3 regions of the Thermoanaerobacter uzonensis DSM 18761 genome follow, and region 2 is predicted to be linked to each of the others. Evidence: predicted binding sites of a transcription regulator. Region 2 holds the regulator's gene; each other region holds the start of a gene.
The links. Region 2 encodes HrcA, which represses chaperone genes, less so after heat shock. Its sites were predicted from a motif close to ATTAGCACTCANNNNNNNTGAGTGCTAAT; they were not measured.

Region 1 (3,289 bases), on a different contig from region 2:
TTGTTCTTTATTTAAATAGGGTGTCATGTATATGTCTGACATCTTTAAATACTCTATAATTTCTCTTTTCGTAAGATATTTGTCCACAAATTTTACATTATCTTCTACTCCAAGGTCATGGACTAGTTTTTGAAGTTTCTCCCTATACTCTTCCCCAAATTCTCGCTTTATATTTGGATGGGTTTGCCCTAAAATTAGGTATAATACATCTTTGTATTTCTCGGCCACAATACTTATTGCTTCTATGCCATACTCTATCCCTTTACCAGGGTTTATAAGGCCAAAAGTGCTTATTATTCTTCTGCCTTTAAATCCATATCTTTCTTTCAATATTTCTTTGGGTAATACTGGAAGATTGGGCACGCCGTGAGGAATGACAGTGATTTTATTAGAAGGTATGTGATATATCTTTTCAAGAAGTGGTATAGTATTTTTCGCCATTGTCACTACTCTAACGCTTTTTTCCCCTAATTCTTTAAGTATCATAAGTTGTTTTTCATTTGGATTTGATAATACTGTGTGGACTGTCAAAACAAAGGGTATATTTAAATTGTCTACCAAATCTAATAAGTACTCTCCACTTTCTCCTCCAAATATTCCGTATTCATGTTCTATAATGAGCAAATCTATGTCAGATACATTTAATTCATGGGCTAATCTTACATAATCTTCTCTCACAAATTGTTGTAACTGATATTTAACATCGCCGTCATATTCGTAAGTTTTATTATCGTTTATTGCAATTACTCCTGCAAAATTAATAAGTTTTATCTTTTTTATTTCATTAACTAGATCTTGAGTAAAAGTAGCAATGCCACATTCTCTTGGTGGATAGGTGCTCAAAAATGCTACATTTCTCCCCAATACGCTCATCATATCACGCCCCCTTCTTAGTTTGTTTAGTATTAAGTTATCAACGTAGTACTTGCCAATCTATTAGCTGTAAACACTGTATTTTTAACTTCCATATTCACCTCTACTATACATTCTGAGGTGACAACTGCATTTTCTAATCTTGCAAACCTGCACACTTTTACATTATCCCACAATACACTTTGAGATACTTTGCTCTCTTGACCTATTCGACAGTTATTCCCAATTACTGTATACGGACCAACTGTAGCATAGGCATCCATTTCAGTATTATTTCCAATATAAGCAGGTCCTATCACTTTTGCGGTAGGATGAATTTTAACATTGTCTCCTAAAATTATACCTCTTGAGGAAGTAGTACTTACAAATCTTGATTTTCCTTTTAAAATGTCCTCATGAACTTTTTTGTATTTATCTATTGTACCTATATCTATCCAATAGCCGTTAAATTTATAAATAGCCATTCTATACCCTTTTTCCAAAAGTTTGGGATATGTCTCCCTCTCTATAGATACTACTGTATTTTCAGGAACTTCTTTTAGCACTTCAGGTTCAAATACATATACTCCTGCGTTAATATATTTAGAATTGCTCTCGCCTGGTTTGGGCTTTTCTTTGAAAGCAGTTATAAAGCCTTTTTTATCAAATTCTATAACTCCGTACTGAGAAGTATCTCTTACTTCAATAGATGCAATAGTTACTTGAGCTCTTCTTCTCTTGTGGTATTTTATCAAATCTGCATAGTCAATATCACTGACAATATCAGAGTTTAAAATGAGGAAAGTATCATCAAAAAATTTTTCGGCGTTTTTTATTGCCCCACCAGTCCCTAAAGGAGATTCTTCTGTAATGTAGTGTATTTTTACACCTAAGTCCTCTTTTGAGTTGAAGTAATCTTCAATGTACTGAGACTTATAATAAGTACTTATTACAACTTCATCCACTCCACTTTTTTTAAGGTTTAAAATGATCCTTTCTAAAAGAGGTCTTCCCATGATAGGAACCATTGGTTTTGGCAGGTCATCTGTAAGAGGTCTTAGCCTTGTTCCCAAACCTCCTGCCAATAACAACGCCTTCATAAAAGACCCCTCCTTTATGAAGTTTTTCAAAAATTAAACTTAAAAACAAAAGAAGGGCGTGATATAAGTGATATAATTTATAAGAATGATAAAAACTAAGAAGAGTAGAAATATATTAGCACTCTTAAAATTCGGCTGCTAATAAGTATTATAATTAATCCTTTTTGGCATGTCAAGTACTTTTCTGTAAATAAAAAACAGGCCTTTTAAAAGCCTGCTAAAATTTGATATCTTTTATCTCTAATATCGCCACGCCTATAACAGTATCCGCGCCCCCATAATAAACGTAAATAGTATCATCTTTTACTGCATTACCACAGCTAAATACAACATTAGGAATGTATCCTTCTTTTTCCCACTGTAGTTCTGGCTCTAAGATAGGTTCTTTTTGCCTTGCAATAATCTTTGATGGATCTTCTAAATCTAAAAGGACTGCTCCCAATCTATATACATTATTGTCATCAGCTGCATGGTATATCAAAAACCAACCATCTTTTGTCCTAATAGGCGGCCCTCCAATTCCGACTCTCGCACTTTCCCACGTTCCAGGAATTGGCTTAATGATAGGCTTATGGTCATACCAACTTTTTAAATCTTCTGAAAAGGCAATCCATATATCTGGATACCTTCTATGAAGCATCACATACTTTCCATTGATTTTTTCAGGAAATAAAGAGGCGTCTTTATTAGGTTCATCTAAAACTACTCCTTTTCTCTCCCAATCTATAAGGTTTTTGGAGGTAGCCAAACAAATCCTATAGTCATCATGAAACCTGTCCCCAAAACCTGTGTACATCATATAATAAATGCCGTCAATTTTGACTATCCTTGGGTCTTCTAATCCTCTGAGCTCTTGTTCTGTCTCATTGCTCATCACTGGTTTGTCTAATCTCATAAAATTAATTCCGTCTTTGCTGACTGCATACCCCAGGCGAGAAGTATATTTCCCATATTTGGCGTGAGGTCCAATGTCAGTAGCCCTGTAAATCAAGTGAAACAGTCCATTGTCGTAAATTGCTGCAGTGTTAAAAACTGCTGCTCTTTCCCATTCATTTTCTGCTTTTGGCATCAATACTGGCTTATCTGATAATCTCTTTAATTTTATCACTTAATACACTCCTTTTAAAATTTTACTTTTTCTTTTTCAATGGCTGCTACACCTATATGGGTATCTGCTGCTCCGTAATACACGTAATACATGTAGCTCTGTAAAACAAGTGGAATTTATTATCTTCATATATTACTGCTGCATTAAAAACAGCCTCCTTTTCCCATTCATGCTCTTTTATTGGTGACAATATAGGTTTGTTACTAAGTCTTGTTAGCCTGAACATCTT
Region 2 (3,289 bases):
ATAGTTCATAAAGATAAAGCCTATGAAAAAGCGAGAAAAATTGTAGAAAAGTTAAAAGAAAATATTCCAAGGCATCTTTTTGAGATTCCAATCCAGGCTGCAATAGGCTCTAAGATTATTGCAAGAGAGACTGTAAAAGCATTGAGAAAAAACGTTCTTGCCAAGTGTTATGGAGGAGACGTAACTCGTAAGAAAAAACTTTTGGAGAAGCAAAAAGAAGGTAAAAAGCGCATGCGACAGGTGGGAAGTGTTGAAATACCTCAAGAGGCTTTTATGTCAATATTGAAGTTAGATGATGAAAAATGAGGGAGATAGGTATATACATTCATATTCCTTTTTGTAAAAGAAAATGCTATTATTGTGATTTTAATTCTTATGCAGGCTATGATTATCTTTTTGAGGACTATATTCGGGCACTACTTATGGAAATAGAATCAAATTCTACAAAAAATTATAATGTAGTTTCAGTTTATATAGGAGGAGGTACCCCTAACATTTTGCCTCCTTCTTATATAGATGAAATATTGAAGTCTGTATTTAAAAATTATAAAATACTTGATGGTTGTGAAATTACTATTGAAATGAATCCTGGCCTTATAACTGAAGAAAAATTAAAAATTTATAAAGGGAGCGGGATAAACCGGGTAAGCGTTGGACTTCAAGCTTTTCAAAATAGACTATTAAAATATATAGGTAGAATTCATACAATAGAAGAATTTTTTAGAAATTATGAGTTAGTGAAAAAGTTCTTTGACAATATAAATATTGACCTGATGTACGCTCTTCCTACTCAAACATTTAAAGAGTGGCAAGAAACTCTAAAAGAAGTAGTAAAATTACAGCCGACTCATATTTCTACGTATAGTTTAATTTTAGAACCTAATACTTTCTTTTACAAACTTTATGAAAAGGGTAGGTTGTCTATAGTTGATGAGGAAGAAGAGCTTAAAATGTATCATTGGGGTATAGAGTTTTTAAAAGAAAAAGGTTATCACCATTACGAAATATCTAATTTTGCATTGCCCACATTTGAATGTCGCCACAATATTTTATACTGGCAATGCAAAAATTACTTAGGTTTTGGAGCAGGAGCCCATTCTTATATAAAGGATGTAAGATATAGTAATATTGAAAATATAAAAGACTATATTACGGGCATTTTAGAAAGAAAAATTGCAGTTAAAGAAAAAATAAAGTTGACAAAAGAAGATAGAATGGCTGAGTTTATGTTTTTGGGAATGAGAATGACAAAAGGAGTGTGTGATGAGGATTTTAAGAAAAGATTCGGTGTTAGTTTGTTTGAAATTTACAAAAAAATAATACAAAAATACTTAAATGAAGGTCTAATTGAGGTTGATAATGAGTGTGTAAAACTTACTGAGAGGGGAATTGATGTCTCTAACGTCATTTTTGAAGAATTTCTGCCCTAAATAAGTATTGACAAAAAATTATAAGAGTGGTATTTTAGAAACGTGAATTAGCACTCAATCAAGTTGAGTGCTAATAATACATGGGGTGGTGAAAATGCCGTTAGATGATAGGAAGAAAAAAATACTATATGCTGTTATTACTGATTATATTATGACGGCAGAGCCAATAGGGTCGAGAACAATAGCTAAGAAGTACAATATAGGACTAAGTTCTGCTACTATAAGAAATGAAATGGCAGATTTAGAAGAAATGGGATATCTCGAGCAACCTCATACTTCTGCAGGAAGGATACCTTCAGATAAGGGATATAGATTTTATGTAGACAGCATTCTTCGAAGTTATATAAACAATGACTCGCCAATTAGCTATAATACTCGCGAGGAGATAATAGCGGAATTTGATGAGATTGTAAAAAAATACGCAAAAATTTTGGCTAATATCACTCACCACACTACAGTTGCTAAAATGCCAAGGTTGAACCCTGATAGAATAAAGAGAATTCAACTTATACCTGTGGCTTCTAATAAAATAATCTTTTTAGTAGTGACGGATACAGGAATTGTAAAAAATCACCTCCTAAATTTGTGTCAAAATGTAGATAGAAATGTCTTTGAATTTTTAAATAATTTGTTAAATGATAAAATTTCCGGAAAAAGCGAAAAAGATATTTTTGAGTTTTTAGAACAGGATTTAAGGCAGATGCTGGGGGAGATGGCTTTTATAGCCGACGAATTGATAAACACTATACTTATGAGCTTGAAACAGTTACAGGAAACAGATATTTATGCGGATGGGACTTCCCACATTTTAGATTTTCCTGAATACAAGGATTTAAGCAAAGCAAAAAATTTTTTCAATCTTTTGGAAAACAAGTTGTTATTGAACGAAGTTTTAGAGCCTGAAGTAGATTTTATAGATGTGAGAATAGGAAGCGAAAACAAGTTTGAGGAAATGAAGGATTTAAGTGTAATAAAAACCACTTATAAGATTAACGGTCGTGTGGTGGGTACAATAGGAATTATAGGACCTACAAGAATGGATTATAAGAAGTTGATTAGTGAAATCAATGTGATGACAAAAGAGCTTTCAAATCTTTTGTCGAGTATATACAATGATGAAATATAATGAGGTGATATAAGTGGAAGAGATGGAAAAAGAAATTAACAAAGAGGAGGAAAATCGCGTAAATAGTTTAGAAGCAAATGAACAAATGGAAGGGCCTCCTGAAGATGAACAAGTACAGCAAGAGCCTCAGCAACAAACGGTTGATGAAATAGAAGAATTAAAGCAAAAACTTCAGCAAAAAGAAGTTGAAGCTCAAGAATATTTAGATATTGCACAAAGATTGAAAGCAGAATTTGAAAATTACAGAAAGAGAACAGAAAAAGAAAAATCAGAAATGGTAGAATACGGGAAAGAAACAGTAATTTTAGAACTTTTGCCTATTATAGATAATTTTGAAAGGGCTTTGGCAAGCAGTGGAGATTATAATTCTCTAAAAGAAGGGATAGAATTAATTTACAGGCAGTTTAAAAAGATATTGGATAAATTTGGTGTGAAAGAAATTGAAGCAGAGGGACAGATTTTTGACCCCTATAAGCACCATGCTGTAATGCAGGAAGAGGTAGAAGGAAAGCAACCAAATGAAATTATTGAAGTTTTCCAAAAAGGGTATTATCTAAAAGATAAAGTAATAAGACCAAGTTTGGTTAAAGTAGCAAAATAAAAAGGAGGTTGAAAAATATGGGAAAAGTTATAGGAATTGACTTAGGAACTACATTTTCTTGTGTTGCTGTTATGGAAGGAGGCCAACCTGTAGTAATACCTAACGCAGAAGGAGCTCGTACTACGCCTTCAG
Region 3 (3,289 bases), on a different contig from region 2:
GCCAATGCGTCTTCAATTCTGTGTTTCTTTTCTTTAAGCTCTGTCTCAGTTGCAGCACCAGCTTGAATGACAGCTACACCACCCGCCAATTTTGCTAGTCTTTCTTGTAATTTTTCTCTATCATAATCAGAGGTAGTTTCCTCAATTTGAGCCTTAATTTGATTTACTCTCTTCTTAATTTCTGCAGCATCGCCTGCTCCTCCTACAATTGTGGTATTCTCTTTTGTAACTTTTACTTGTCTTGCGCGGCCAAGCATATCTAATCTTACATCTTTTAAGTCATAACCTAATTCTTCTGAAATTACTTGACCACCTGTCAGTATTGCTATATCTTGTAGCATTTCTTTTCTTCTGTCACCAAAGCCAGGAGCTTTTACTGCTACACACGTAAATGTACCTCTTAATTTGTTGACAACTAATGTTGCCAATGCTTCCCCTTCTACATCATCAGCTATAATAAGAAGTTTCTTACCGTGTTGCACTACTTGCTCCAAGAGTGGCAACAAGTCTTGGATATTTGAAAGTTTCTTATCTGTTATGAGTATAACAGGCTCTTCTAATACTGCTTCCATTTTTTCAGCATCAGTTACCATGTATGGAGAAATATATCCTCTGTCAAATTGCATTCCTTCAACAACCTCAAGGGTTGTACCTAAAGTCTTTGATTCTTCAACCGTTATAACTCCATCTTTACCTACTTTGTCCATTGCTTCTGCAATGAGATTACCTATTTCTTCATCAGCAGCAGAGATAGAAGCAACATGGGCAATTGATTCTTTATTATCAATAGGTTTAGATATCCTCTTTAACCCCTCAACTGCAGCATCTACAGCCTTCGCAATACCTCTTCTTAAAAGCATTGGGTTAGCTCCCGCAGCAAGGTTCTTGAGTCCCTCCCGAACCATTGCTTGAGCTAAAAGCGTTGCAGTCGTTGTACCATCACCGGCAACATCATTAGTTTTTGTAGCTACTTCCTTCAAAAGTTGCGCACCTTGATTTTCAAAGGGATCCTCTAATTCAATTTCTCTTGCAATAGTAACACCGTCATTTGTAACCGTGGGGGAACCATATTTTTTGTCCAATACTACATTACGACCCCTTGGTCCTAATGTAACTTTTACAGTATCCGCAACTGCATTAACTCCTCTTTCTAATGCTCTTCTTGCTTCCTCTCCATATTTGATTTGTTTTGCCATTTTCAACTACCTCCTTATTCTATAATTGCTAGAATATCGCTTTCTCTTAAAAGTAGATATTCTTCACCATCTAACTTAACTTCTGTTCCCGCATACTTAGAGAAGATTACTCTATCACCGACTTTTACTTCTAATTCTACTTTTTTACCGTCTATGTATTCCCCTGTTCCTACTGCAACTACTTCACCTTGTTGTGGTTTTTCTTTTGCTGTACCTGGTAAAATAACTCCGCCTTTTGTAACTTCTTCTGCCTGGATTACTTTGACCACAACTCTGTCTCCGAGTGGTTTTAATCTCATATACTTTATCCCTCCTCCTTCATTTATTAGCACTCAACTTATGTGAGTGCTAATCCCAATCTCTATATTAATTTAAGTGGTAAAACATATCAAACTTTATTATAGCCTATATTAGGCTGTATAGTCTGATTATCTATGATTTTACCCAAATATTTTGATTTTATGCCATTATTTATTGATTTAGACTACGTTTCTGTAATTTGTATTTAAAAATAAAAAATACAGGGAAAATATTTATTCCCCTTTACCTTCAGATTTAACTAATCCTTGTTGTTTAAGATAATTAATCATATTATACATATACTGCTGCTGTTCCTTTGTCAACATAGATTTGAGATTGTCTATAATTGCTACCTGCTGGTCAGATAATCCTTGAGGTAATGAATTGTTTTCTTCTTTTTCTAATTGTTCCTCTGTTTCTTTTTTATTGGTATCTAAAATTTTATCTCCTTCCTCTGTTTTCGATATTTCCTCTTTATCTTCTATTCTTTCTATTTCCTCTTTATTTTCTTCTGATTTTTGTTCTTTTTCCTCCATACTCCTAGTAGAAGATTGTAATTGTTTTTTCTCCTCTTTCATGCTGTTCATAATACCCTCTGCTTTGTTTAATACTTCCAACAATTTTATATTCTTTGCTAGCTTATCAGTTTCTTCTAACTTTTCTTCAGGAATTATAGGCCTTAGGGCCTCATAAATATCAATTATTTTGTCGAAAATATTGTCTTTATCTTCTTCTTTTGAATGTTTCTCCATTTTTTCTTGCAAATTCTTCAACGCTTCATGAAATTTTAAAAACTTATCTATCACAATTTTTTTATCTTCCGTTATGTAGGGTTTTATCGCTTTCAAAATTCCTATTTTATCTACTTCTATTTTTTCTGCCACTTCAATTTCTTCTTCTGAAAGGCTCATCAATTTTTTTTGTATTTCAATTATTTCGGCTATTTTAGAGAAAATATCTACATAATATTGGTCTCTCTTGTTTAGATAAGGCTTTACGCTACCTACAAAATCTTTTCCCTTTGTTATCACTTCGTACACATCTATTGAAGTTTTTTTATTTTCCTGCGGTGAAGATAATTCATCTTTATCTTCTTCTGTAACTTCTTCTTCTTTTCTTTCCTTTTCCATACCCATTACCTGAAATCTCACAAAGGCTATTATCAAAAGTTCTACAGCAAGTATTTTTAATAAAATCTCCTTTTGCAAAACAAATTCCCCCTATTTTTAATCTCTTACTAAATATATGTAAGGGGTTAGTCTATTATTATAGACCACCCCTATTTTTTGTCTAATTTTTTTCCCAAATAATTATTCCTGGAACAAATAGAAGTATTAAAATTATTATTATGAAAATCCAAAACCAACCTCCAACAAATCCTATTCCTTTTTCTTCTGGCATAAATACTACCTCCCTTCAGACAGGTAAATAATAGGGAAATAAATTTTTTATCTTTAGCTAATATATAATACGTAATTTTAAGAATTTGTGTTACCAAAATTAATGCCTGTTAATGACCACAAAAATCGCTTTGCTTTTTTTCGCGGTTTTTCTTCCTGCAAAATTACAAGTATTAAAAAGAAGAACAGTAGACTTTCAAGCTCAAATCTTACATCCAACAGCAAAGTTAAAATTACAAAGAAGAACAACAGAGTATCTCCAGAAAAAGACATATATTATCACTCCACACGCATTAAATTTTCTAAATAAACAAGGCTCTATCGCAGGATAGAGCCCTTTAAAATTACTTAAGTTCATTGAAAAACCAGCCTAATCCGCCATCCATTATTATT

Region 1: a site for HrcA is predicted at 2,067-2,095, ahead of BUB32_RS12240 (nucleotidyltransferase family protein). Genes of this name have one in related genera too.
Region 3: a site for HrcA is predicted at 1,521-1,549, ahead of groES (co-chaperone GroES). Genes of this name have one in related genera too.

The regions. Positions count from the first base shown of each region.
Region 1 covers NZ_FQUR01000029.1:3,566-6,854, reverse strand. The annotation lists gene BUB32_RS12245 (glycosyltransferase family 4 protein) at 1-876, opposite strand, end outside; gene BUB32_RS12240 (nucleotidyltransferase family protein) at 906-1,952, opposite strand; gene BUB32_RS12235 (beta-1,2-mannobiose phosphorylase) at 2,170-3,060, opposite strand; gene BUB32_RS12780 (hypothetical protein) at 3,113-3,286, opposite strand; gene BUB32_RS12230 (hypothetical protein) at 3,289-3,289, opposite strand, start outside.
Region 2 covers NZ_FQUR01000012.1:81,092-84,380, reverse strand. The annotation lists gene lepA (translation elongation factor 4) at 1-306, shown strand, start outside; gene hemW (radical SAM family heme chaperone HemW) at 303-1,430, shown strand; gene hrcA (heat-inducible transcriptional repressor HrcA) at 1,525-2,556, shown strand; gene grpE (nucleotide exchange factor GrpE) at 2,570-3,157, shown strand; gene dnaK (molecular chaperone DnaK) at 3,175-3,289, shown strand, end outside.
Region 3 covers NZ_FQUR01000007.1:202,582-205,870, reverse strand. The annotation lists gene groL (chaperonin GroEL) at 1-1,196, opposite strand, end outside; gene groES (co-chaperone GroES) at 1,211-1,495, opposite strand; gene BUB32_RS02720 (hypothetical protein) at 1,730-2,704, opposite strand; gene BUB32_RS02715 (hypothetical protein) at 2,975-3,169, opposite strand; gene BUB32_RS02710 (hypothetical protein) at 3,241-3,289, opposite strand, start outside.